Regions from separate parts of the Alteromonas sp. 4NS20-0143 genome, predicted to be linked through region 1. Evidence: predicted binding sites of a transcription regulator. Region 1 holds the regulator's gene; the other holds the start of a gene.
The links. Region 1 encodes sigma-54, which starts transcription at its own class of promoters, with help from an activator protein. Its sites were predicted from a motif close to GTTGGCACGNNNNTNGNNT; they were not measured.

Region 1 (11,306 bases):
TAGAATGAGTTTTTACGTGTCAGCGGTTATGTTGGCTGTCTTGTCGGCAGTTATATCATCAGTGATATAAGCGTTTACATAAGAGCGTACATAAGCGCTTATATAAGACGTTATATAAACGCTTAGCCAGTGGCCAGAGGAGAGCTGGCCTATGGGAGGGCCTACGAGGTTACTCGTCTTCGTTAAAGCGTCCTTCAATGAGTGTTTCAATAGCAGCTAAGGCGTCCTCTGCATCATCGCCTTCAACAATCACGTTAACCTGCTCACCTTGATGGCTTTCAAGCATCATCAATCCAAGCACACTGCTTGCGTCGGCCTGTTTATCGCCTTTTTCAAGAATTATTTTGGCATCAAACTGATTAGCAAGCTGCACCAGTTGGGTTGCCGCTCTTGCATGAAGGCCAAGTTTATTGACGATGGTGAGTGTTTTCTCAATAGTCACTAGTATTTACGCTCTTTTTTATTATTGCGAGTGGTTAATTTAGCTCTCTGTGGCGTATCTGCACATCCGGATGAATTTCACCGAATGTTTTTGACAACGTCTGCGCAATATAGACAGACCGGTGCTGACCACCCGTACAACCAATGGCTACCGTGACATAACTTCTATTATTTCGCTCGAGATGAGGCAGCCATGTAGTAATTAAATTTTGGATTTGCCATACAAACTTAGTTACCACAGGTTGTGAGCCAAGAAATACTTCTACAGGTGCATCTAAACCCGTCAAATGCCGCAAATCAGGCTCCCAGTGAGGGTTCGGTAAGAAACGAGCGTCAAATACATAGTCGGCGTCTTTCGGTATGCCGTGCTTAAAGCCAAAAGATTCAAACACCAATACCAAACGAGAACTCTTTTTACCTAAAATCCGCTCGCGAATAATTTCGGCCAGCTGATGTATAGTGAGCTTATCTGTGTCTAAGTAGAGGTCAGCACGCTCAACAATAGGCCCAAGCAACGTTGATTCTGCCTTTATGGCCTCAGAGAGCGATTTATTTAATTTTGCTAAAGGGTGTAAACGTCTAGTTTCACTAAAGCGCTTTACTAACACGTCGTCACTGGCGTCAATGTAAACAATCGTCATCGACCAAGAGGAGGGAAGGTAGTCTAATATTTCTACCAAATCGTTAGGATTCTTTGGTAAATTGCGTACGTCGATACTCACCGCTACTTGATCGTATTCATCCACAACAGTATGGGTGAGCGTTGGTAGCAAATTGACGGGAATGTTATCGACACAATAGTAGCCCAAATCTTCCAGTGCTCTTAATGCCACCGACTTTCCTGAGCCTGAACGACCACTGATAATGATCAGCTTCACCGATATTTCTCCCTAAACAAAAAAATGACGAAAACGTCAATGTATCTTTTGAAACTGTCTTTACATGCCAAGTGCTGAAACAATATCTTCGTTGGTTTTGGCTCTTCGTATCGCTTTGACAGTGTCTTTGTCGCTGAGCTTACCAGCCACTGTCGCTAACGTTTGTAAATGTCCCTCTGTCTGTTCTTCAGGCACAAGCAGTGCAAAAAATATATCGACAGGTTTTTCATCGAGGGCGTCAAAGTTAATCGCTGGAATGCAGGTTACAATAATGGCCATAACGTGTTCTAAACCCGCTAAACGACCATGAGGGAGCGCTATACCGTTACCTATTCCTGTACTGCCCATCCGCTCTCTAGATAGAAGACTATTCAACACGGTGACTTGGTCAATGCTGGCATTGTCTTGGGCAGCAATATCGGAAATGATTTCTAATATTCGCTTCTTGCTATTGCACTGAACCGCACACTCGGTGCGGTCCAGGCTTACGATGGCTTTAATATCCATGCTTAATTATCTATTAATGCTTTTTCAGTTTTTCCTTATGCTTGATCACCTGCCTGTCGAGTTTATCAACCATGCTGTCAATCGCCGCATACATATCGGTATTTTCTGAGGATGCAAATACTTCGGCACCACTTAAGTGCATCGTAGCTTCTGCTTTTTGGTTTATTTTTTCTACGTTCAGGATGACATGCACATTAGAAATGTGATCAAAGTGACGCTCAAGTTTACTAAACTTCGTATCGACATAATTACGCAAAGAATCGGTGATTTCCACATGATGACCAGTTAGGTTGATTTGCATATTTCGTCTTCCTTTTAATATAACGCCTTTAGATAAGGCTTTTGCGTTGGTTAGACGGGGGTATCGATAAAGACTCCCGGTATTTTGCTATTGTCCGCCGAGCGACTTTTATGCCTTGCTCTGCCAACAATAAAGCAATTTTGCTATCGCTTAATGGTTTGCTTGGCGTTTCTGCTGCTACCAATTTCTTTATTAATGCACGAATGGCCGTTGACGAACACTCGCCGCCAGACTCAGTTGCCACATGGCTAGAAAAGAAATACTTCAATTCGTAAATACCGCGCGGCGTATGCATATACTTCTGAGTCGTTACTCGCGATATTGTGGATTCGTGCATATCCACCATTTCTGCGACATCATTGAGCACCATTGGTTTCATCATTTCTGGTCCGTGCTCAAAAAATCCCATTTGCTGTTGAACGATACAGTTAGCCACTTTCATTAAAGTATCGTTTCTAGACTCTAAACTCTTTATAAACCATTTAGCTTCTTGCATATGAGAACGAATGAACTGAGAGTCACTGCTGTTTTTCGCTTTTCGACTCATTGCTGCGTATTGCTGATTTACACCAAGCTTAGGCAAGCTGTCGGGGTTGAGTTCAACAGTCCAGCGACCGTTCTTCTTCGCCACCGATACATCTGGAATAACGTACTCAGGCTCTTTAGTAACTAAAGCACTACCTGGGCGAGGATTCAAGGTTTGAAGTAAACGCATGGCCTCGCGAAGTTCATCTTCCTTCAAACGGCTTTTACGCATGAGGGTTCTATAATCTTTGCTACTGAGAAGGTCTGAGTAGTCCTCAATCAGTCTTCTTGCTTCATCTAACCAAGGTGTGTCGTCAGCAAACTGGCGCAGTTGCACCAACAGACACTCTTGCGGAGAGCGAGAGCCAGAGCCGATAGGGTCAAACATCTGAATGCGTTTCAGTACACACTCAACTTCATCTAATTCGATTTCTTCTTCAATATTTTCGGTTTCGATATCTTCGAAGTTTACCGCTTCTAATATCTCATCTAGCGTAGCGGTTAAATAACCTGACTCGTCAATCGAGTCGATAATGGCAACGGCGATAGCTCTGTCAACATCAGAAAAAGGGGTTAAACGCATTTGCCAAAGCAGGTGAGTTTGAATGTCGTCAGTGGTTTCGCCTTGGAAAACGTGGTCATCATCGTTATTTGACGGGCCAGGCGCAGGTGCTGAAGAGGCTGAGTAATATTCGTCCCAGGTGCTATCAATTGGCAGTTCATCGGGTAAGTCGTTCTTTTCTAGAGCATCACCCGACTCTAGAGTGTCGCTGGACGCTGACGCGGTAGCTTCGATTTGGCTATCGTCATTGTCCATGTTGTTTTTTTCTGCCTGAGGCTCGTCATTACCTTCTTCTACTTCTAGTAGAGGGTTTGAGTCGAGGGCCTCTTGAATCTCCTGTTGAAGATCGAGTGTAGACAGCTGCAGCAGCTTGATTGCCTGTTGCAGCTGTGGAGTCATCGTTAGTTGTTGACTAAATTTTAACTGTAAAGATGGTTTCATCTATATCTTATTTTAATGCTCTTGAGTGAATATACCTGAGCGCTTATGAAAAATGACAATTAGGTTACACACAATAACTATAGCCTGAATTGTTCGCCTAGGTATACATCCCTTACTTTTTGATTACTTAAAACCTGTTCCGCCGTTCCTTGCGCAATAAGTTCACCATGACTTACGATGTACGCCTTTTCACAGACATCCAATGTTTCCCGCACGTTGTGGTCGGTAATGAGTATACCCAACCCTCTGTCGCGCAAGTGCTGTATTATCTTCTTTATATCATTAACTGATATGGGATCAACACCAGCAAAAGGTTCATCAAGCAAAATAAATTCAGGTTTTGCTGCTAATGCTCGTGCTATCTCTACTCGGCGACGTTCTCCACCGGAAAGACTCATACCCATACTATTACGTATATGGTTGATATTAAATTCATCAAGTAGCGCATCGGCTTCTTCTTCCTGCTGCTGTGAATTTAAATCCTTTCTGGTTTGTAAAATCGCCATAATATTTTCATGCACAGTTAGCTTTCGAAAGATGGACGCTTCCTGTGGTAAATAGCCAATACCGCCTCTTGCACGCTCATGCATAGGCTGATGAGTTAATTCATTATCATCAATAGATATTTGGCCTTTGTCTGAGGGAACCAACCCTACAATCATATAAAAGGTCGTGGTTTTTCCCGCGCCGTTAGGCCCCAATAACCCGACAATTTGCCCGGTAGAGACTGACAGGCTAACATCAACCACTACCTGTCGTGATTTATATGCTTTAGCAAGGTTCTTTGCACTAAGAGTTGCCATTGTTACTGCTCGCCTTTACCGTCGTTGTCGCCGTTACCATTGTTGCCGTCACCGTTGCTACCGTCATTATCCTCGCTGCTCTCGTCTTTCGCTTTGCGAATAGACTCAGGCGTAAATACGGTAGTAACGCGCCCACTAGCATCACCAGCGCCGCCTGTGGCTAGCAGTTGTTCTGTGATCATATCAAAAGTAATGCTGTTGCCTTTAACTTGGCTGGTGTCCTGTTTTAGTTCTGCGTTTCCGGTAAGGGAAATAGTACGCTTAGCCACTTCATAGCGTATCTCGTTCGCCCTTGCAGAAACAGGGTTACCGTCTTCAAGCTCTTGCGAATAGCTGGCTGGGTTTCCACGAGCAACAAAAATCTCTCGGCCGCTTCCTTGGGATGCAATAACTTCAACTTCGTCAGCCTCGATAGTAAGCGAGCCTTGGGTAATAAGTACGTTATCTTTATATAGCGCTGTCTTATTTTTACCATCAATGAACTGAGAGTTAGAGCCAATCTCGATAGGCAGCGTAAAATCATTTTCATTGCCTAATGCCGGGCTAGTGCAAAGCACTAGCAGCGCACTAGTTGCTAGGAGAATACGTAGTTTGTACATGGTCGATAAGCTCATATTTTTGGGTGCGCAGGTTTGCGTTGAATCCGTTACTTTGAATAACATATTGCATGCCGCGTATTTCTACGGGTTGATCTGACGTCATCTGCTTGTTATCCAAATTAATTTGAATGTATTCAGTGGTAATTGACTTCACAAAGTCGTCCTGACTTTGGTTTTCAATTGTCACATTGTTTTCTAATTGTATTAATTCATTGTTATACAAGGTTCCCTCTTGCGCTGTCACGACCCAAGGTGAACCTGCATCATTCGTATAGAGAGTGTAGTTCGGCCGGTCGAAAGAAACAAAGCCAAGCTGGTCGTAATGCTCCATGGAAGAAGCGAACACTTTATGATTCAGTTGCCCTTCATTGTTATAAAGGGTTGTGGTTAAGTTTTTAGCTTTATAAGCAGGCTTTAATGCATCCAGTCCTTCAGACGTTTCTAATACTGGGTCTTCTTCCATCCAGGTAGGAATGTACATCAGCATGGCTAAAATAAATAGCGCTGAAATACTGACGCCAAGTCGGTTGAAACCAAATTGATTCACACGCTGGCCCCGAAAATGTCATTGCTTACGCCTTGCGCCTGCAAAATCGTGTCACTTATCTCTCTCACTGCCCCAAAACCGCCCGGTAGGGTTGTGATCCAATTTGCTTGTTTTACGACGAAGGGGTGTGCGTCGGCAACGGCTATTTTAACGCTCGCATGTTTAAACATGCCGGTATCAGGCATATCATCACCAACAACGGCAACGTGTTCAGGTGATAGTTCAAGGCGGTCCATAAGCTGTTTTAACGCGTCGAACTTGTTCTCTTCGCCTTGAATAATATGCGCTACATGTAACGCCTTCATTCTGTTTTCAACGATGGCTGAGCGTCTACCGGTAATCACCGCAACATCAATGTTATGACTGACAAGTGCTTTAACGCCGTACCCGTCGCGAGTGTGAAAGGCTTTTAATTCCTCACCGTTATTTCCAAGATAAATCCGTCCGTCTGAAAAAACACCGTCAACATCACACACCAACAGTTTAATATTGGCTAGTGCATCAAATAGGTCCGTATTGAGTTCGGTGTACAGCGTGGTTGTCATATCTGGTTTCTTGTTCATTTACAGCACTCCTGCTTTTAATAGCATATGCATATTAAACGCGCCGACTGGATGGTCATTATCGTCAAGCACCATGAGTGCACTTATTTTAAAACTCTCCATAACATTGAGAGCTTCAACGGCGAGTTGGTCGGCTGTGGTTGTTTTGCCGCCTTGGGTCATTACGTCACTCACCGTTGCCTCATGAAGGTCGACCCTAGCATCGAGGATACGGCGAAGGTCGCCGTCGGTGAATACGCCCGTTAGCTTACCGGATTCATTCACAATACCGGTCATGCCTAAGCCTTTTTGCGATATCTCAAGAAGCGCTTGGGCAACAGTTGCTGTCGGTTCTATTAGCGGAATATCACTGCCGGTCAACATAATATCACTGACTTTTAACAGTAGTTTTCGCCCAAGGGAGCCCCCTGGGTGTGATAGCGCAAAGTCGTCGGAGGTAAATCCTTTCTTGTCGAGTAATGCCACCGATAAAGCGTCGCCCATCACTAATGTAGCGGTAGTGCTTGTAGTTGGCGCTAACCCTAATGAGCAGGCTTCCTGTTCCACACTGATGTTCAGTACTACATCGGCGTACTGACCTAGCGTACTGGAAATACTGTTGGTCATGGCGATGACTTTAACGCCAAGGCGCTTTACAACCGGCAGTAAATTCACCAACTCGCCGGTTTCGCCTGAATTTGAAATAGCCAAAAGCACATCATTTTTACTGAGCATTCCCAAGTCGCCATGATTCGCTTCACCTGGGTGCATGAAAAAGGCTGGGGTGCCTGTGCTTGCCAACGTGGCGGCTATCTTATTGCCAATATGCCCCGACTTGCCCATACCGCTAACTACCACCTTGCCAGAGCAGGCGTAAAGCATTTCGCAGGCAGCAACAAAACTCTCGTCCAGTCGCTGTGCTAAATTGCTAATTGCACGAGCCTCAATGTCGATGACACGTTTTGCAGAGGTAATGTAGTCGTTTTGTTTATTAGTCATCATCCGAACAGCCAAAATTGATAGCCTATGAAGCAGGCTAAAAGTATTGCACCATTTGTGCGGGATATTTTACGTTTGCCAATTAAGTCAAAACTAAACAGAAATAGTAGCAATGTTAAACCCAACATGACGTACATATCTCTATTGTGTACGTCTGGGTCGAGAAGCCCAGGTGCGATAAGGCCAGGCAGACCCAGCACCGCAAGCAAATTAAAAATGTTAGAACCAATAATATTACCTAGCGCCAGGTCATCCTCGCCTTTTAAGACCCCAGCAATACTCGCAGCCAGCTCTGGAAGGCTGGTGCCAAACGCAATAATTGTTAGTCCAATAACCAAATCAGAAAGCCCCATGTATCGGGCTATTTCGACGGCTGAATTAACCAAAAAGTGAGCGCTGAGGGGCAATACAATTAACCCCAGACCAATCCAAATGAGAGCGGCGGTGTTAGACACGCCTTTTGGAATTTCATCAGCAGTTTCTGCAATCAATGGGTCTTCTTTATCAACTTGCAGTGACAACCACGCCATCATTGCCAGCACGAAGATAAACAAACCGAGCAGAATCACACCTTCATAAGATTTTAGTTCGCCATCAAACATAAATGCGATGGCGATAAGTGAGATGACCAATAAGGCGGGAAGTTCACGCTTGAGCGTTGTGGATGAAACAAGAAGGGGCTTTACGAGTGCTGTTATACCAAGTACTAACGCGATATTGGTAATGTTAGAACCCAATGCGTTACCCACAGCGGTATTCATATTGCCATTTATTGAGGCCATAGCCGATACGACAATTTCAGGTGCGGAGGAACCCATAGCTACGATAGTTAATCCTATCATCATGGGGGAAATGCCAATATTTTTCGCTAATGCAGAAGCGCCGTAAACAAAACGATCAGCACTCCAGCTCAAAACAATCAATCCGATGATGAAAATAACAATGTTTAAAAGCACAACGACCTGTATTTAAATGTCTATTTCGTAAGATTGTCGCAAAAACGGTGCCCTTTGCCTATGCTGCTAGGCTTTTATTTTTCATTATCGAGCTGAATTGTACGAAAAAGAACGCTTGTTCAGGTTTCGTTAATGAGATTCAGCTTATGTTATGAATCATTCGTCTTCATCGAACATAACTTGTAACTTTTTGACTTTGGCGAGTGATTCAAAAAAGCGTACAATGCTGAAAAATTTAAACTTACCGCTCATATCGGGGTCAGTTACTGTTCGAAGGCATGAATTTTGTATTGCTTTTGGACAATTTAAATCTAATTTGCACAACGCGTTTTGCATACTGCGCGTATTCATGCAGCGATGTCTAGTCGAGGGCCGACAACAAAACACTATGGAACATTTAGTTGAGATAGATAATTTAACCTTTAGTCGGGGCGACCGCGTTATTTACGACGGCATAACGCTTAACGTACCAAAGGGAAAGATCACTGCAGTTATGGGGCCTAGCGGGATTGGTAAAACCACCCTGTTGCGCTTAATCGGCGGGCAGTTGATTCCAGACGAGGGCGATATTCTTTTTGATAAAGAATCTATCGTGTCGATGTCTCGCAAGGCACTTTACAAAGCACGGCGTAAAATGAGCATGTTGTTTCAAAGCGGCGCGCTGTTTACTGACATGACCGTGTTCGACAATGTCGCTTTTCCACTTAAAGAGCATACCAACTTAGCTGATGACGTCATTGCTACCATTGTCGCATTAAAGCTACAGGCAGTGGGCCTTCGTGGCGCTGCCGATTTAATGCCAAGCGAATTGTCTGGAGGCATGGCAAGGCGTGCTGCGTTAGCACGGGCCATCGCGTTAGACCCCGACCTTATTATGTACGACGAGCCCTTCGCAGGCCAAGATCCTATTTCTATGGGCGTACTAGTAAAGCTAATTCGCGAACTCAACGATGCCCTAAACTTGACTAGCATTGTGGTAACCCACGATGTGAAAGAGGTACTGACTATTGCCGATTATATTTATATTTTGGCTGACAAGCGAGTAATTGGGGAAGGAACCGCTCAACAAATAAGAGACAGCGATTCCGAACTGGTACAGCAGTTTTTGAACGGAAAAGCCGATGGGCCTGTTCCTTTTCATTATCCTGCGCCAGAGCTAGAAAAGAGTTTCTTAGGAGAGCGTAAATGAGGTTCTTGCAGTCTTTAGGCGCTTCTACTATTTCAAAATTGACCGCTATCGGGCGGGCGACATTAATGCTTTTCGGTGCGTTAGTGGCTGTGCCTCGGGTAAAAAATATTCCTCTGGTGATACAGCAGCTCTACGTGGTGGGCGTGCAATCTTTGCTTATCATTATGGTGTCGGGTTTGTTCATCGGCATGGTAATGGCTTTACAAGGTTACACCATCTTAGTGGACTACGGCGCTGAGGGAAGCCTCGGGCCCATGGTAGCGTTGTCCCTGTTGCGAGAGCTTGGTCCCGTAGTAACGGCCTTGCTGTTTGCCGGGCGCGCAGGTTCTGCGTTAACCGCAGAAATTGGGTTAATGAAAGCCACTGAGCAGCTAAGCAGCCTCGAAATGATGGCGGTAGACCCCTTGCGCAGAATAGTCGCTCCGCGATTTTGGGCGGGCATGCTCGCTATGCCAATGTTAGCCGTCATTTTCAGTGCTATTGGTATTTTGGGCGGACACTTAGTGGGTGTTGATTGGCTAGGCGTAGATTCAGGCAGCTACTGGTCTATCATGCAGTCCACAGTAGATTGGAACCAAGACGTTATTAACGGCGTAATAAAGAGTGTCGTGTTCGCCTTGGTGGTGACGTGGATTGCCATATTTAAAGGTTACGATTCTATTCCTACATCGGAAGGGATCAGCAAGGCGACTACTGAAACAGTGGTCTATTCATCATTAGCAGTATTGGGGCTGGATTTCGTGCTAACCGCCCTCATGTTTGGTATCGAGTAGAGGATAGAATGAACAAGTATAAAACGGAAGTCATGGTGGGGTTCTTCGTTGCCCTTACTATTAGCGCATTACTGTTGTTGGCACTGAAAGTTGCCGAGCAGTCTGTTGCCACTGAAGGCGACAGCTATACCCTTTACGCAAAATTCGACAACATTGGTGGCTTAAAAGCACGTTCTGCGGTGAAAGTGGGCGGTGTTACAGTGGGAAGAGTTTCTTCCATTACGCTAGATAAAGACGATTTCACCCCAATAGTAGAGTTGTCCATCCTTAAGCAGTACAACGGCTTTCCTGAGACAAGTTCAGTATCAATATTGACGTCTGGTTTACTTGGCGAGCAATACGTTGGTTTCCAGCCGGGGTTTTCGTTTGATGGCGTGGCAGATTTACAAGACGGTGATTATTTACAAGACACCAAATCAGCATTAGTGCTTGAAGACCTCATCGGCCAGTTCTTATTCAATCGCGGTAGCGACGAATAGAGTAGAAAATTATTAAAAATTTATCAGGAGCGCGGGTGAAACTTATTAAGCATCAGTCCGGTCTGCTGTATAGCATGTTTTTGTTAGGAGAATTACGTTGAAAAAATTAATCGCCATATTAGGTATGGTTGTGTTGTCGTTATCAAGCGCCGTCAGTGCACAAGAGGTAGACGAGCAAAATCCCTATAAATTAGTTCATGGTGTAGCTAACACTACCTTCGAGCGGATTAAGGCCAATCAGTCTGAAATACAAGCTGACCCTGAAATGTTGCGCACAATTATGCAAGAAGAATTGGTGCCTCATATCGACTATAAGTTTGCTGCATTTATGGTGTTGGGCAAACATTTTAAGTCAGTGCCTAAAGAAAAAATGGGCGAATACATCAGCGTATTCCGTCAGTATCTTGTCACTACCTACGCGGTAGCAATGGGATATTATGATAACCAAGAAGTGATTTTTGAGCCTGAGTCAGACTTCTCTAAAGAAAAGTCAGTCACGGTGCGTGCTGTGGTAAAAGATCCTAACCGTCCAGATATCAAAATTGCGTTTAAAGTGCGCAGAGATAGTAAAACCAATGAGTGGAAAGCTTACGATATGGTTGCTGAAGGTATCAGCATGCTGAACAGCAAGCGCAGCGAGTTTGAGTCTATCCTACGTACAGACGGTATTGACGCGGTTATCTCGCTAATGCGTGAAAAAATTGGCAAGCCAGTAGAACTCAATGCCGGTGAATCTATCGAAATTGACGGAGAGTCTGTGTGAG
Region 2 (11,306 bases), on a different contig from region 1:
TTATCTATGCGAACAGCCCTGATGAAGTGGATTACACACAGTACGGTATCGACAACGCTATTATCATTGATAACACCGGTATTTGGCGCGACCGAGACGGATTAGGTCTTCACTTAAAAGCAAAAGGCGCAGCAAAAGCGGTACTGACCGCGCCTGGTAAAGGCGATATTAAAAACATCGTACATGGTGTGAATGATGGCGAAGTGACCCTTGATGACACCATTGTATCGGCGGCCAGCTGTACCACCAACGCTATTACACCAGTGTTAAAAGCCCTTGATGAAGAATATGGCATTAAGAATGGTCACGTTGAAACTGTTCACTCTTACACAAACGATCAAAACCTTATCGATAACTATCACAAAGGGGACCGTCGAGGCCGAAGTGCTCCACTTAATATGGTGATCACGGAAACCGGCGCAGCGAAAGCAGTGGCGAAAGCATACCCTAAATTAGGCGGTAAGCTTACGGGTAACGCGATTCGAGTGCCTACCCCGAATGTGTCTATGGCAATTTTGAACCTTAATTTAGAGAAAGCCACAGACAAGCTATCGGTTAACGAATTCTTACGCGATACCGCCTTATTCTCTAAATTGCAGCACCAAATAGACTACACAGCGAGTAAAGAAATTGTATCTACCGATTTGGTAGGTTCAAGAGCTGCATCAGTCGTAGATTCACAGGCAACTATCGTGTCTGATGACCGATTAACGCTTTACGTATGGTACGACAACGAGTTTGGTTATAGCTGCCAGGTGCTTCGCGTAGTTCGCGATATGGCTAACCTTAGCTTTCCAACGCTACCGCTTTAGTAAGTTAAGCGGCTGCTGAAATCAGTGCACCGCCGCTAGCTAGAGCACCAAGCGTTAATTGATTAAAAAACCGACCAACAAGGTCGGTTTTTTATTAGTGTAAACAAAATGTGTACTTCATGCTGGTAAAACCAGCCAGTGCACATGGTATTTGTGTCGCTGACTATGCTAAATTAGCGCACAAATAATAAGGGAAACGACAGTCTATGCATATCTCCAGTCAATTCGACAGCGGCAACATCAATGTTGTGAGCGCAGAGTCTCCAGAAGATATTCTTCTCACTATACCGAAAGACAACCAATCAGAATTTGCCCAATGGTTTCATTTTCGTCTTGTGGGCGAAACGTTTGTCACTCACAAAATGACCATCCAAGGGTTGGCAAAATCTGCGTATCCAGATGGTTGGAAGGGGTATAACGTCCTTGCTTCTTACGATAGGCAAACCTGGTTTCGCGTTCCAAGTGAATTTGACGGCGACAATCTTACCTTCTCACTCACGTTAGAACAGCCAAGCGTGTATTTTGCGTATTTCATTCCTTATAGCTATGAACGCCACCTAGATCTAGTTCACGACGCGCAAATGTCACTGTTGTGTGAGCACCGCTTTCTAGGGCTAACGTTAGATGGCCGTGACATGTCGATGTTAGTTATTGGCGAAGAAACACCTAACAAGAAAAAAGTATGGATAACAGCCCGCCAGCATCCTGGTGAAACCATGGCTGAATGGTGCGCAGAGGGCATTATTTATCGGTTACTGGACGAACAAGACGGTTTGGCTCGACAGTTGCTTGATAACGCCGTGTTCTATGTCGTGCCAAACATGAACCCGGACGGCAGTGCCAGAGGGCATTTGCGTACAAACGCTGTGGGCACCAACTTAAACCGCGAATGGGCAACACCGACACCTGAAAAAAGTCCTGAAGTACTGTTTGTATTAAAGGCGATGGAAGATGCAGGCGTGGATATGTACCTCGATTTGCACGGTGATGAAGCACTGCCGTACAATTTTGTTGCAGGCGGCGAAGGAAACCCGAGTTATAACGACGAAATAAAAGCGTCAGAAGATACATTTAAATCGGCTCTACTTAATGCAACACCAGAGTTTCAAGATGAATTTGGCTACGACAAAGACGCGCCGGGTAAAGCAAACCTAACGGTGGCGTCGAATGCAGTGGGCGAAAAATTCACTTGCATGGCGTATACCGTTGAAATGCCGTTTAAAGATAATGCAAACGTGCCTGACGATGTTTATGGTTGGTCTGTTCAGCGATGCCGTCAGCTTGGCGAAGATATTCTCGTCGCTGTTAATGCTGTGGTAAAAAAACTCAATAACGATAAATAAAAAGAAGCGCCCGCTTCTAACAATAAAGGCCTCAGAGAATGAGGTTTTTTGATAAAAACAACAAAACGAAATAATAAAAAAGGGGAAATACCTTGGAAGGGTTATACGGTTTACTTATCACGCTTGATAGCTTCTTGGGGGGCGCAAGTTGGTTTCCTTTTGTGCTTCTTGGTGTGGGTTTATTCTTCACAGTTTACTTGAAGTTTCCGCAAATTCGATTCTTCAAACATGCATGGCAGGTTATTACTGGTAAGTTTGATAAAGAGAGCGATCCTGGTGATACCACACACTTTAGAGCGTTAACCACGGCACTTTCAGGTACCGTTGGAACAGGTAATATATCTGGTGTTGCTTTCGCTATTTTTCTCGGCGGCCCGGCGGCGCTATTTTGGATGTGGGTTACGGCCTTTTTAGGTATGACGACAAAGTTCGTCGAAGTGACCTTGTCGCACAAGTACCGAGTTAAGACAGAAGACGGCACGATGGCCGGCGGACCTATGTACTACATGGACCGTCGCTTAAACATGAAGTGGTTAGCCGTCGCATTTGCAATTGCCACTGTAGTAAGCTCGTTTGGAACGGGTAACCTTCCACAAAGCAACGGTATTGCACAAAGCATCGAAGCCACCTTTGGTTTCGAACCTTGGCTTGTGGGTAGCGTGCTAGGTATTTTGCTTGCGCTGGTTATTCTAGGCGGCATTCAACGTATTGCGGCATTCACCGCCCGCGTTGTTCCTGCAATGGCGGTTATCTACCTCATTGGCGCTATGGCGGTTATTTTTGCCAACCTTGAGAATATCATTCCCTCGTTCTTATCGGTAATCAGCGATGCGTTTACCGGGTCTGCCGCAGCAGGTGGATTCTTAGGTGCCTCACTTGCCTACGCATTCAACCGTGGTGTAAACCGAGGTTTGTTTTCAAACGAAGCGGGGCAGGGTTCTGCGCCTATCGCTCACGCGGCTGCTAAAACCAAAGAACCTGCATCAGAAGGTATGGTGTCTTTATTAGAGCCATTTATTGATACTATTCTAATTTGTACTATTACTGGCTTAGTGATTCTTTCTTCTGGCGTGTGGAAAGAGAAGCATGAAAATGTATTCGACCGTTCAGACATGTTCTTTGTAGCAGGCGAATATGATGATAGTGAATCAAAAGATGTCGAAACGCTATACGGCTTTTTAAACGGGGTTGAAGGTAACGAAATTAAACCATTTACAGGTGCGATTACCGTAGTCAATGGCACCGCAGTAAGCGGCGATTTCACCCTAATAAACTCTCGTTCAGTAGCAGAAGACGTGAAGTACTCGGTGGGCAGTGAAGATTTATTTACCGGTACGTTGAAAATAGAGGACGGTAAACCGCTAAAAGAGAACCTAGAGGTAAGCGGTAAGTCCTTGGTTCACTCTGCTGCACTGACTACTATTGCATTTACCCGAGGCTTCTTCGGTGATTTCGGGCAATATATCGTGTCGGTTGGTTTGCTTTTATTTGCGTTCTCAACGGCTATTGCATGGTCGTATTATGGTGACCGTGCGATGACATACCTTCTCGGTCCCCGTTCTGTCATGCCTTATCGAGTCATTTATGTCGCTGGCTTTGTATGGGCTGCGTTCTCAGATACTACATTGGTATGGGCGCTCTCTGCGGTAGCAATTGTGGTTATGACGCTACCTAACTTATTTGGCATATTAATGCTTAGTAAGGAGATGAAAGAGACAGTGAACGATTATTGGTCAAGAACCAAAAATAACCGCGATAAATGAATTAAGATTAAGACAAACAAGTAGTCTTAATCGGCTTCTAAACAGTAATAAAATGCGTGTTACGGCGTTATTCTTAGAATAACCCTTACACGCATTTTTGTTTGCGAAGTGTATAATCCGACTTCATTGTTGTAATCAACTTCAGTATGATACTCGTCCGCGAGATAATAGTACGCGCTGGCGTATTGTTTTCGTTTCTTACTCGCAGCGAATAAACAGGAGCAACACATGGCATTAGTTGACTGCCCGTCATGCAAGAAAAAAACATCTGACAAGGCAAAAGAGTGTCCACATTGCGGATTTAAAGTTGGCGATGCAACGTCTGAAGATGTTGAGCGCAAGCAAAGCCTTAACCGTTTTCAAAAACTTCAAAGCATTCAAAATCAATCACTGCTGGCTATGCTGATATTTGTGGCAAGTTTTGGTTTTATGTATTGGGGTGGAACTAGACCGGGTGATTTGCAGCACAACCTCGCTATTTTAGGCGCTATTGTAGGTTTCGCTTGGTACCTCGTAAACCGAGCTCGAATTGTAATGATAAAGCGTTTCTCATAAATGAATATAGATGCACTAGTAAGTAGCATGACGCCAGAGGTTTACGAACGCTTGCGTCAAGCCGTAGAGACCGGGAAGTGGGTTGATGGAACGCCACTTAACGAAGAGCAAAAGGCCAGCACTATGCAGGCCGTGATGTTGTATCAGGCGAAAATTGAAAAATCGTCTGAACACATGACAGTAGGAGAGGGTGGCGAAATTGTGCATAAAAGCAAAGCCGATTTCAAACGCTCTCTATCGGACCACCAAAATGATAACAACACGATAGCGCGGTTCAAACAGGATGATATTTAGTCGTATATTTGCTCCTTCTCATACCAGTCAAAAGCCAGAAAAAAGACTGGAAGCCATTGAAAAACTCTCACCGGAAAAACCTCAAGACAAAACGATTCTACATGAGCTGGCTTTTAACGATGATAATGCAGACGTTAGTCTTGCGGCGTTGGCAAAGTTAGATAGTTTCGTGCTATGGCAAAAGATGGCACAAATTGCCAAGTCGCCAAAAGTAAAAAAAGCGGCCCAGCACAGTGTGAACGAAGCGATATCAGGCAAGGGCAGTGTAGCCCTTAGCGCAGAAGAAAAGTCTTCGTTTTTGCAAGAAACGGCAAGCACGGATGTAATCATTGATGTAGTCCAGCGCGAGCCTGAGCTGCTAGGCAATACTGAGTTGGCCTTTGCGCTATTAGCCAAAGTCGACAAGCCTTCGTTTACGCAACACGTTTTTTTACATGCGAATAATGGCCAATTACAACGCCAGCTTATCAGCAGTCAGTCTCAGACAAATACACTGCAAAAATGGGCAAAAAAACTGAGCGATTCCCCTACGCTTGATGCGATCAATAACCGAATCGATGAAATAAGGGCAGCAGAGCAAAAGCCTGTAGAACTTAAAAAGCAACTTACACTGTGCTTGTCTAAATACCGTGCGTTACTTGATAAAACCGATGTTGAACAGGTTGTAGATTTGCAGTCCAGTTACCACAGTGAGTTGGAAGGCTTGTTTGCACAAGCGTGCATTCTTTCAACTGACGATAAGCAAGAGTTCGAAGAAAAGCGTAGTAAAATTACTGAGCAAGTTACGCGCTATATAGACAGGATCCGTCCTGCGTGGGAAGAGAAGCAAAAGTCGGCGGTACTTGCGAATACACAAGCCCTTTGTGAACAGCAGCTAACTCATGCGAAAGAACAAGTAGGTTGGTTATTCAACACGCGCTTGTGTGAAGCCACGTTAGCCGATGTTGCAACGGTAAATGAAAGCGTAAGAGGTGTCGAGGCTACGCTGGAACAGTTGGGGCAGCTTGGCAGCAATGACAAGCGAGTCAACGAGATTCAATTAGCTGTTGATGGGCTAAATACAAAGCTTGAAGCTTTTTCCATGCAGCAGCAGTACGGTCAAAAGTTATTGTCTAGACTGAACGTCGTTGAAGACGTGGCGCAAAAATTAAACAGTGCTGATGTGAGTGATGAACACAAGCGCGACTTACGCAGCGAATTTGATACTGCGATAGAGGAATACTCAGCTATCAGTCGCGAGCTTATTGCGCAGCCCAAAGCGCTTTTACAGCGTTTTAAGGCAGCAACTAAGCAAGTGAGAGCCGATGAAAAAGCCGCTAAGTCAAAGCACCAAGACGAACTGAGACACGTTAGAAAGCAAATAAGCATTGTTGATAACCTAGTTTCACAGGGTAAGTTTCGTGCGGCGATGGCTAAGTTTAAGAAACTGTCTGATAATGTGGCTTCGCTGCCTGAAAGTTTAAAGAAAGACATCGATAAGCGTTTTCAGAAGACGGCTGACGACATAGCCAGGCTAGAAGGATGGCAGAGCTATATCGCCGCGCCGCGAAAACCTGCTTTAGTTGAAGAGGCCAAAGAGCTGGCCGCTACGCCAGCAGAGAACATAAAACAGCGCAGTGAGTCGATAAAGTATTTACGCAGCCAATGGTTATCGCTGAATACATCATCTGCAGGTGACAATGAGCAAGAAAATGCAGCGCTGCAGCAGGATTTTGATAATGCACTAGAAAAGGCGTTTGAGCCTTGTAGGGAGCATTACGCTAAATTAGATGCTGAACGAGCTGCAGCGTTAGAACTGCGTCGTTCGATTATTGAAAAAGTAGCGTCGGTACCCGAAGACATTGAACCAACTGAATTAAGCAAAACCCTCGACAGGCTTGCCAAGCAGTGGCGAGCTTGCGGTCAAGTTGAAAAGCAAGCTTACGAGGAACTCAAGGTCGAGTGGAAGGCTGTGTTTTCACCCCTTCAAAAGCGCGTTTATGGGTGGCAGAGTGACAATCAGGCGCTCAAGCAAACGCTAGTGGATAAGGTTAATGCGCTACAAGATGCTGATGATATTAGTGATGCAGCAGAGTCTGCGCAGCAACTACAGCAAGAATGGAAGCGTATTGGACATGCCGGTAAGCGCGAAGAAAGCCGGTTGTGGGCAGAATTTAAAGCCAGTAATGATGCTATTTTCGAACGTTTAAAAACCCAGCGTAAAGCGCAAACTAGTGAGTATACTGAGCAAGCTGAAAAGCTGTTGTCTTCTATCGCGTCTATCTCTGTAGAAGTTGACGACAGTACTTTTCACAGTGCAGTTCAGCCTATTCAAGAAGCCATGTTAGCACTGCCAAAACCACAGCGAGTGAAGGTAGAACGCAAGCTTGAGACGCTCTTTAAGCAAAGAGAGTCTATGCAGCGTGAACATGACGCAAAAGTGATAGAGGCGCGAGCTCATGCCATTATTCGGTTGCTGCAAAATGATGAACCTGAGTCTAGGAATGAGCTTTTAGAAATCTTAGGCAAACGTTGGTCGAATTTGCTGACTAACGTTAGTGCATCAAATGCGCCGAGGCACGATAGAGCGTGGTTAACGGTAGCGTTAGAGGTGGCGAGCGGTATGCCTAGTCCGCAATCTGATGCATCGGTACGTTCGAGTGTGCAGCTTCAAATGATGACGGCAAAACTTGAGCAAGGTGAAGCCCCAGAGGCCCAAGAAATATTGAGCGATTGGTTACAACATGGTGAAGTAAAAGAAGACGAAAGCGGTCTTTTACAGCGTGTAGTTACCATTATCGATAACAATCCGAGTATGTTGGCATAGATGGAAAATAGTGTAGAGTTTCAATTTGATACAGAGATGTCAGCGTATCGATTTCTCAATACTGTAAAACATGTTGATGCAGACGGGTTACGGGCTAAGTTTGGTCAAACTGATCATCATGTTAGTGTGAAGTACACCTATATTGTGGGTGAATTTGATGAAACCCTGTCGATACTAGATGACTTGGCAAGGGATCTCGGCGGTATAGAGGTTTCTTAACGTCGTTCTCTTTGCGTCAGCCAAACTCAGTTTAAACAAGGGCCAGTTTAAACAAGGGCCAATTTAATAAGGTCAGTTCAAACAAGGTCAGTTCAAACAAAGACCAGGACACGCAAACATAAAAAAGACCGGTATAAACCGGCCTTTTTTGATTTCTGTAAAATATGTAGGTAGCTATGCTTGTCATCTAGCTACACAACTACACAATTACATAACTACTTAGTAAATTAACAGTCGTCGTCTTCTGCTTCAACGCCTTCTTTAACGTCTTCACATGCATCTTCTACGGCGTTACCAGCGTCATTGGCCATATCGCCAATTTTGTCACCTCCGTCTTCAAGCGCATTGCCAGCGTCTGTGACCATTTCGTCAAGTTCTTCGCCTGCGCTTTCCGCGTCGTTTTCACTACATGCTGCTAGTGAAAGTACAAATGCTGATGCTGCTACTACTTTTAATAAATTCTTGAATGAACTCATGTCCTTACTCCTTTTCAATTACTACTGTATATAATATGTTGTTTACGCTTTCGGTGCTTTACCGCGCAAGGCATTCACTAGAAGTGATATGACAAGAAAGGCGACAAATACAAAAAATAATATCTGTGCAATTCCTGTTGCTGCCCCAGCGATGCCTCCGAAACCAAAAACTGCTGCAATAATGGCGATAATAAAAAATGTGATTGCCCAACCTAACATGACTTATTCCCTCTTGTTGCTTCCGTTACGTTCACAATAGCTGTTGCTATGATTAAGCTTCTGCTATGTATAAACTGTTGTTACATTAGTTAATGCTATCTTCGTGCCTAAGTTGCAAGTAATTGAAAATATTAAAGTAATTTTATTTTCTAAACATTTTCTTGGTGTGAAGTTCACAATGTATAGACAATAGTTACAGGTAAATTGCATTTTTTACATTCTTACTAAAATACTTGGCTATGTGATTGGAGCCATGTAATAAGTGCTACGTAATAAGGGCTACGTAATAAGGGCTACGTAATAAGGGCTACGTAATAAGGGCTACGCAATTTGCGTTGCGCATATAGGTAACAAGGCGATAGAGTTTAGTTGTTAGAATCGAGCAGATGATAAATGGTCGTGTGCACAATTGTTCACATAACATTATTCATAAAAAAAGGAGACGGCGTTTATGGCAAATACACATTCGGCATTTATAGGGCTTATGCAGCGTGCGCGCAACGTCAAGCGCTGGCCGCTAATGGCGCAGTTCCAAGATGAAATGCTATCGACTCACATTTATGAGGCGTCGGTGGTAGCGCATATGCTAGGCGCCATTGCATGTGATGTATTTAACGAAGATGTGGACCCAGATCGTGTGGCGGCAATGGCTATTTTCCACGAGGGAAGTGAAATAGCGGGGATGAGCGATATTCCGAGCCCGGTCAAATACCACGATCCTGAAACCACTGCGGCGATTAAAAAATTAGAACGTCGTTTTGAAGCTATGTTAATAAAAACTTTACCTGAAGCACTCCAGCAGCGATATCAATCGCTAATTGAGCAAGACAAGGAAGATGTTCATGTGACCCTTGCAAAGGCTGCTGACGTGCTCTGTGCTTATTTAAAATGTGACTACGAGCTATCCAAGTCGAATTCTGAGTTCTCCAACGCGATGCAAGAAATGGAAGTGCAGCTTAAGCGCTATAAGGAAAAGCTACCCGCCGTTGGCTATTTCTGTCAAATCTTCCTTGAAGATGCTAAGGGAACCCTAGATGAGCAAACAAAAGATTTAGAGTGGATAGAGCGAGCGAACACGCTCCATCTTGATAGTAACGAAAGCGGAGAGTAAAGCAAACAAGCCTATGTGTGTACTGCAAGCATTCGCGATAGGGAAGGTCAACGCTGATAGCAGCATTTAAAAATCGGCAGTCAAAAAACGGCATTCAAATAGCGGTATTCAAAAAACGGCATTCTAAAAGCAAATCACCGATGATGCAGTTTATTTCATTCTCTTGCGTTTTGCCCAAATAGCAAGCAAAGCAGGGCCTATATACATTGCAATACCGTACACGCCTGGCGCGATAGCATAATCAGGCGCTTTTAAAAATGTAATACAAATCAACATGGCGAGAGCCGCGTTCTGAACACCTATCTCAATAGCAAGGGTTAGAGAATCTTTAAACGAAGCTGCGGATACTTTTGCTAGTATTAATCCCATCAACACAGAGCTGAGATTAAGGGTAAGGCATACTAAAAATGCGCTTTCAAATGAAGTCGCTAAGTTATCGCGCTCTGACACGAGTACGCCCACAATCATTGCCAACATAAAATACATGGAAAACTGACGAAAAAAAGTTTCCGTCTTTGTCGCAAAGCCTGTGAAAAGACGTCGAATGATCATGCCTATCACTACGGGTAAGATAGATACGCCAATAAGTCCCAATACGGTTTCAACAACCGAGAAAGCAGGCGCATTTTCTTTTACAAAGTAATCGATAGCGAACTGAATAATGAAAGGCGTGGTAAAAACACAGGCAATAGTGGAGATGGCGGTTAAACTTACAGACAGCGCCAGATTAGCTTTCGCGATATGACTGATTAAGTTACTCGTTGTTCCCCCAGGGCATGCTGCCAAAATCATGATACCCACAGCAATATAGGGCGGCAGTTCAAACGCGAGACAAATAGCAAAAGTGAGTAGAGGCAACAATACTATTTGACCCAAGAAACCGGTCAAAATAGCTTTAGGCGCTTTAAGTAACCGTCCAAAATCAGAAATAGTTAGCGTTAAGCCCATTCCGAACATCACAAACGCCAACGCTAGAGGTAGTAATACCTCAGTAAGTACAGATGCCTGCACGCATACGCCCCTTAACACAGCAACTTATTATAGTGGCGCTAGTGTACTCTGTTTAACAATAGATAGAAGTGATGACCCGTTATTAAGATTGATTAATTCTACGAATGATAAAATGAGCACAAACGTATATCGGGCGCTTTAATGAAAATTGGCAAGGGCTGTCATGATAGCTGCCGAAAGCGTTAATAGAATTGCCCAAGGGCGGTCATGAAAATTGCCGAGAGCGTCAATGAAGAATAACGAGTGCACTGTCATTAAGGCTATAAAATCAAATAGCCCAAAATTTATTGAAAAAGTTCAGCACGTACTATTAAAAAGACCAGAGTGCTAAAGCGCTCTGGTCTCTATTGTTCAGGAGCTTTGCTGGCTATTTTTATTAAAAACACGCTATTCGCAATACCGTATTTGCCAAACGCTATTCGCAATACCGTATCTGCCAAGCTCTACTCACAAGGCTCATTTGAAAAGCCCATGTAGAGAAACGGTCTAGGCAGACTAGCTGGCAGTGGGGTTGTAAGGTAACGACGATTGGTGAGCAACAATACGTAAGTTTCCGTCACTGTCTTTAACATAGGCAAAGGTATACTCCACTTTAGTTTCGCCGCCATTGGTATCTGTGAAAAAGTAATTGCCCATGGCAACTGCCATTCTGCAGCTATTGTTGATAATGCCTACATTGTCAAATTTCACATTGGTA

Region 2: the regulator sigma-54 is predicted to act here: its motif matches at 8,580-8,598, upstream of AC27HD_RS00650 (DUF1328 domain-containing protein).

The regions. Positions count from the first base shown of each region.
Region 1 covers NZ_BAAJLR010000002.1:649,300-660,605, reverse strand. Annotated here, with positions in the region: gene AC27HD_RS06610 (HPr family phosphocarrier protein) at 170-442, opposite strand; gene rapZ (RNase adapter RapZ) at 477-1,319, opposite strand; gene ptsN (PTS IIA-like nitrogen regulatory protein PtsN) at 1,380-1,826, opposite strand; gene hpf (ribosome hibernation promoting factor) at 1,840-2,127, opposite strand; gene AC27HD_RS06590 (RNA polymerase factor sigma-54) at 2,156-3,655, opposite strand; gene lptB (LPS export ABC transporter ATP-binding protein) at 3,733-4,458, opposite strand; gene lptA (lipopolysaccharide transport periplasmic protein LptA) at 4,461-5,057, opposite strand; gene lptC (LPS export ABC transporter periplasmic protein LptC) at 5,026-5,604, opposite strand; gene kdsC (3-deoxy-manno-octulosonate-8-phosphatase KdsC) at 5,601-6,149, opposite strand; gene AC27HD_RS06565 (KpsF/GutQ family sugar-phosphate isomerase) at 6,168-7,145, opposite strand; gene AC27HD_RS06560 (calcium/sodium antiporter) at 7,145-8,101, opposite strand; gene mlaF (phospholipid ABC transporter ATP-binding protein MlaF) at 8,490-9,290, shown strand; gene mlaE (lipid asymmetry maintenance ABC transporter permease subunit MlaE) at 9,287-10,063, shown strand; gene mlaD (outer membrane lipid asymmetry maintenance protein MlaD) at 10,072-10,542, shown strand; gene AC27HD_RS06540 (MlaC/ttg2D family ABC transporter substrate-binding protein) at 10,667-11,305, shown strand; gene AC27HD_RS06535 (STAS domain-containing protein) at 11,302-11,306, shown strand, end outside.
Region 2 covers NZ_BAAJLR010000001.1:151,545-162,850, forward strand. Annotated here, with positions in the region: gene AC27HD_RS00610 (glyceraldehyde-3-phosphate dehydrogenase) at 1-812, shown strand, start outside; gene AC27HD_RS00615 (M14 family metallopeptidase) at 1,019-2,155, shown strand; gene AC27HD_RS00620 (alanine/glycine:cation symporter family protein) at 2,248-3,918, shown strand; gene AC27HD_RS00625 (Zn-ribbon protein) at 4,147-4,473, shown strand; gene AC27HD_RS00630 (YeaC family protein) at 4,474-4,767, shown strand; gene AC27HD_RS00635 (DUF349 domain-containing protein) at 4,757-7,573, shown strand; gene AC27HD_RS00640 (hypothetical protein) at 7,574-7,792, shown strand; gene AC27HD_RS00645 (hypothetical protein) at 8,020-8,268, opposite strand; gene AC27HD_RS00650 (DUF1328 domain-containing protein) at 8,311-8,487, opposite strand; gene yfbR (5'-deoxynucleotidase) at 8,939-9,598, shown strand; gene AC27HD_RS00660 (bile acid:sodium symporter family protein) at 9,749-10,609, opposite strand; gene AC27HD_RS00665 (phosphoribosyl-AMP cyclohydrolase) at 11,105-11,306, opposite strand, start outside.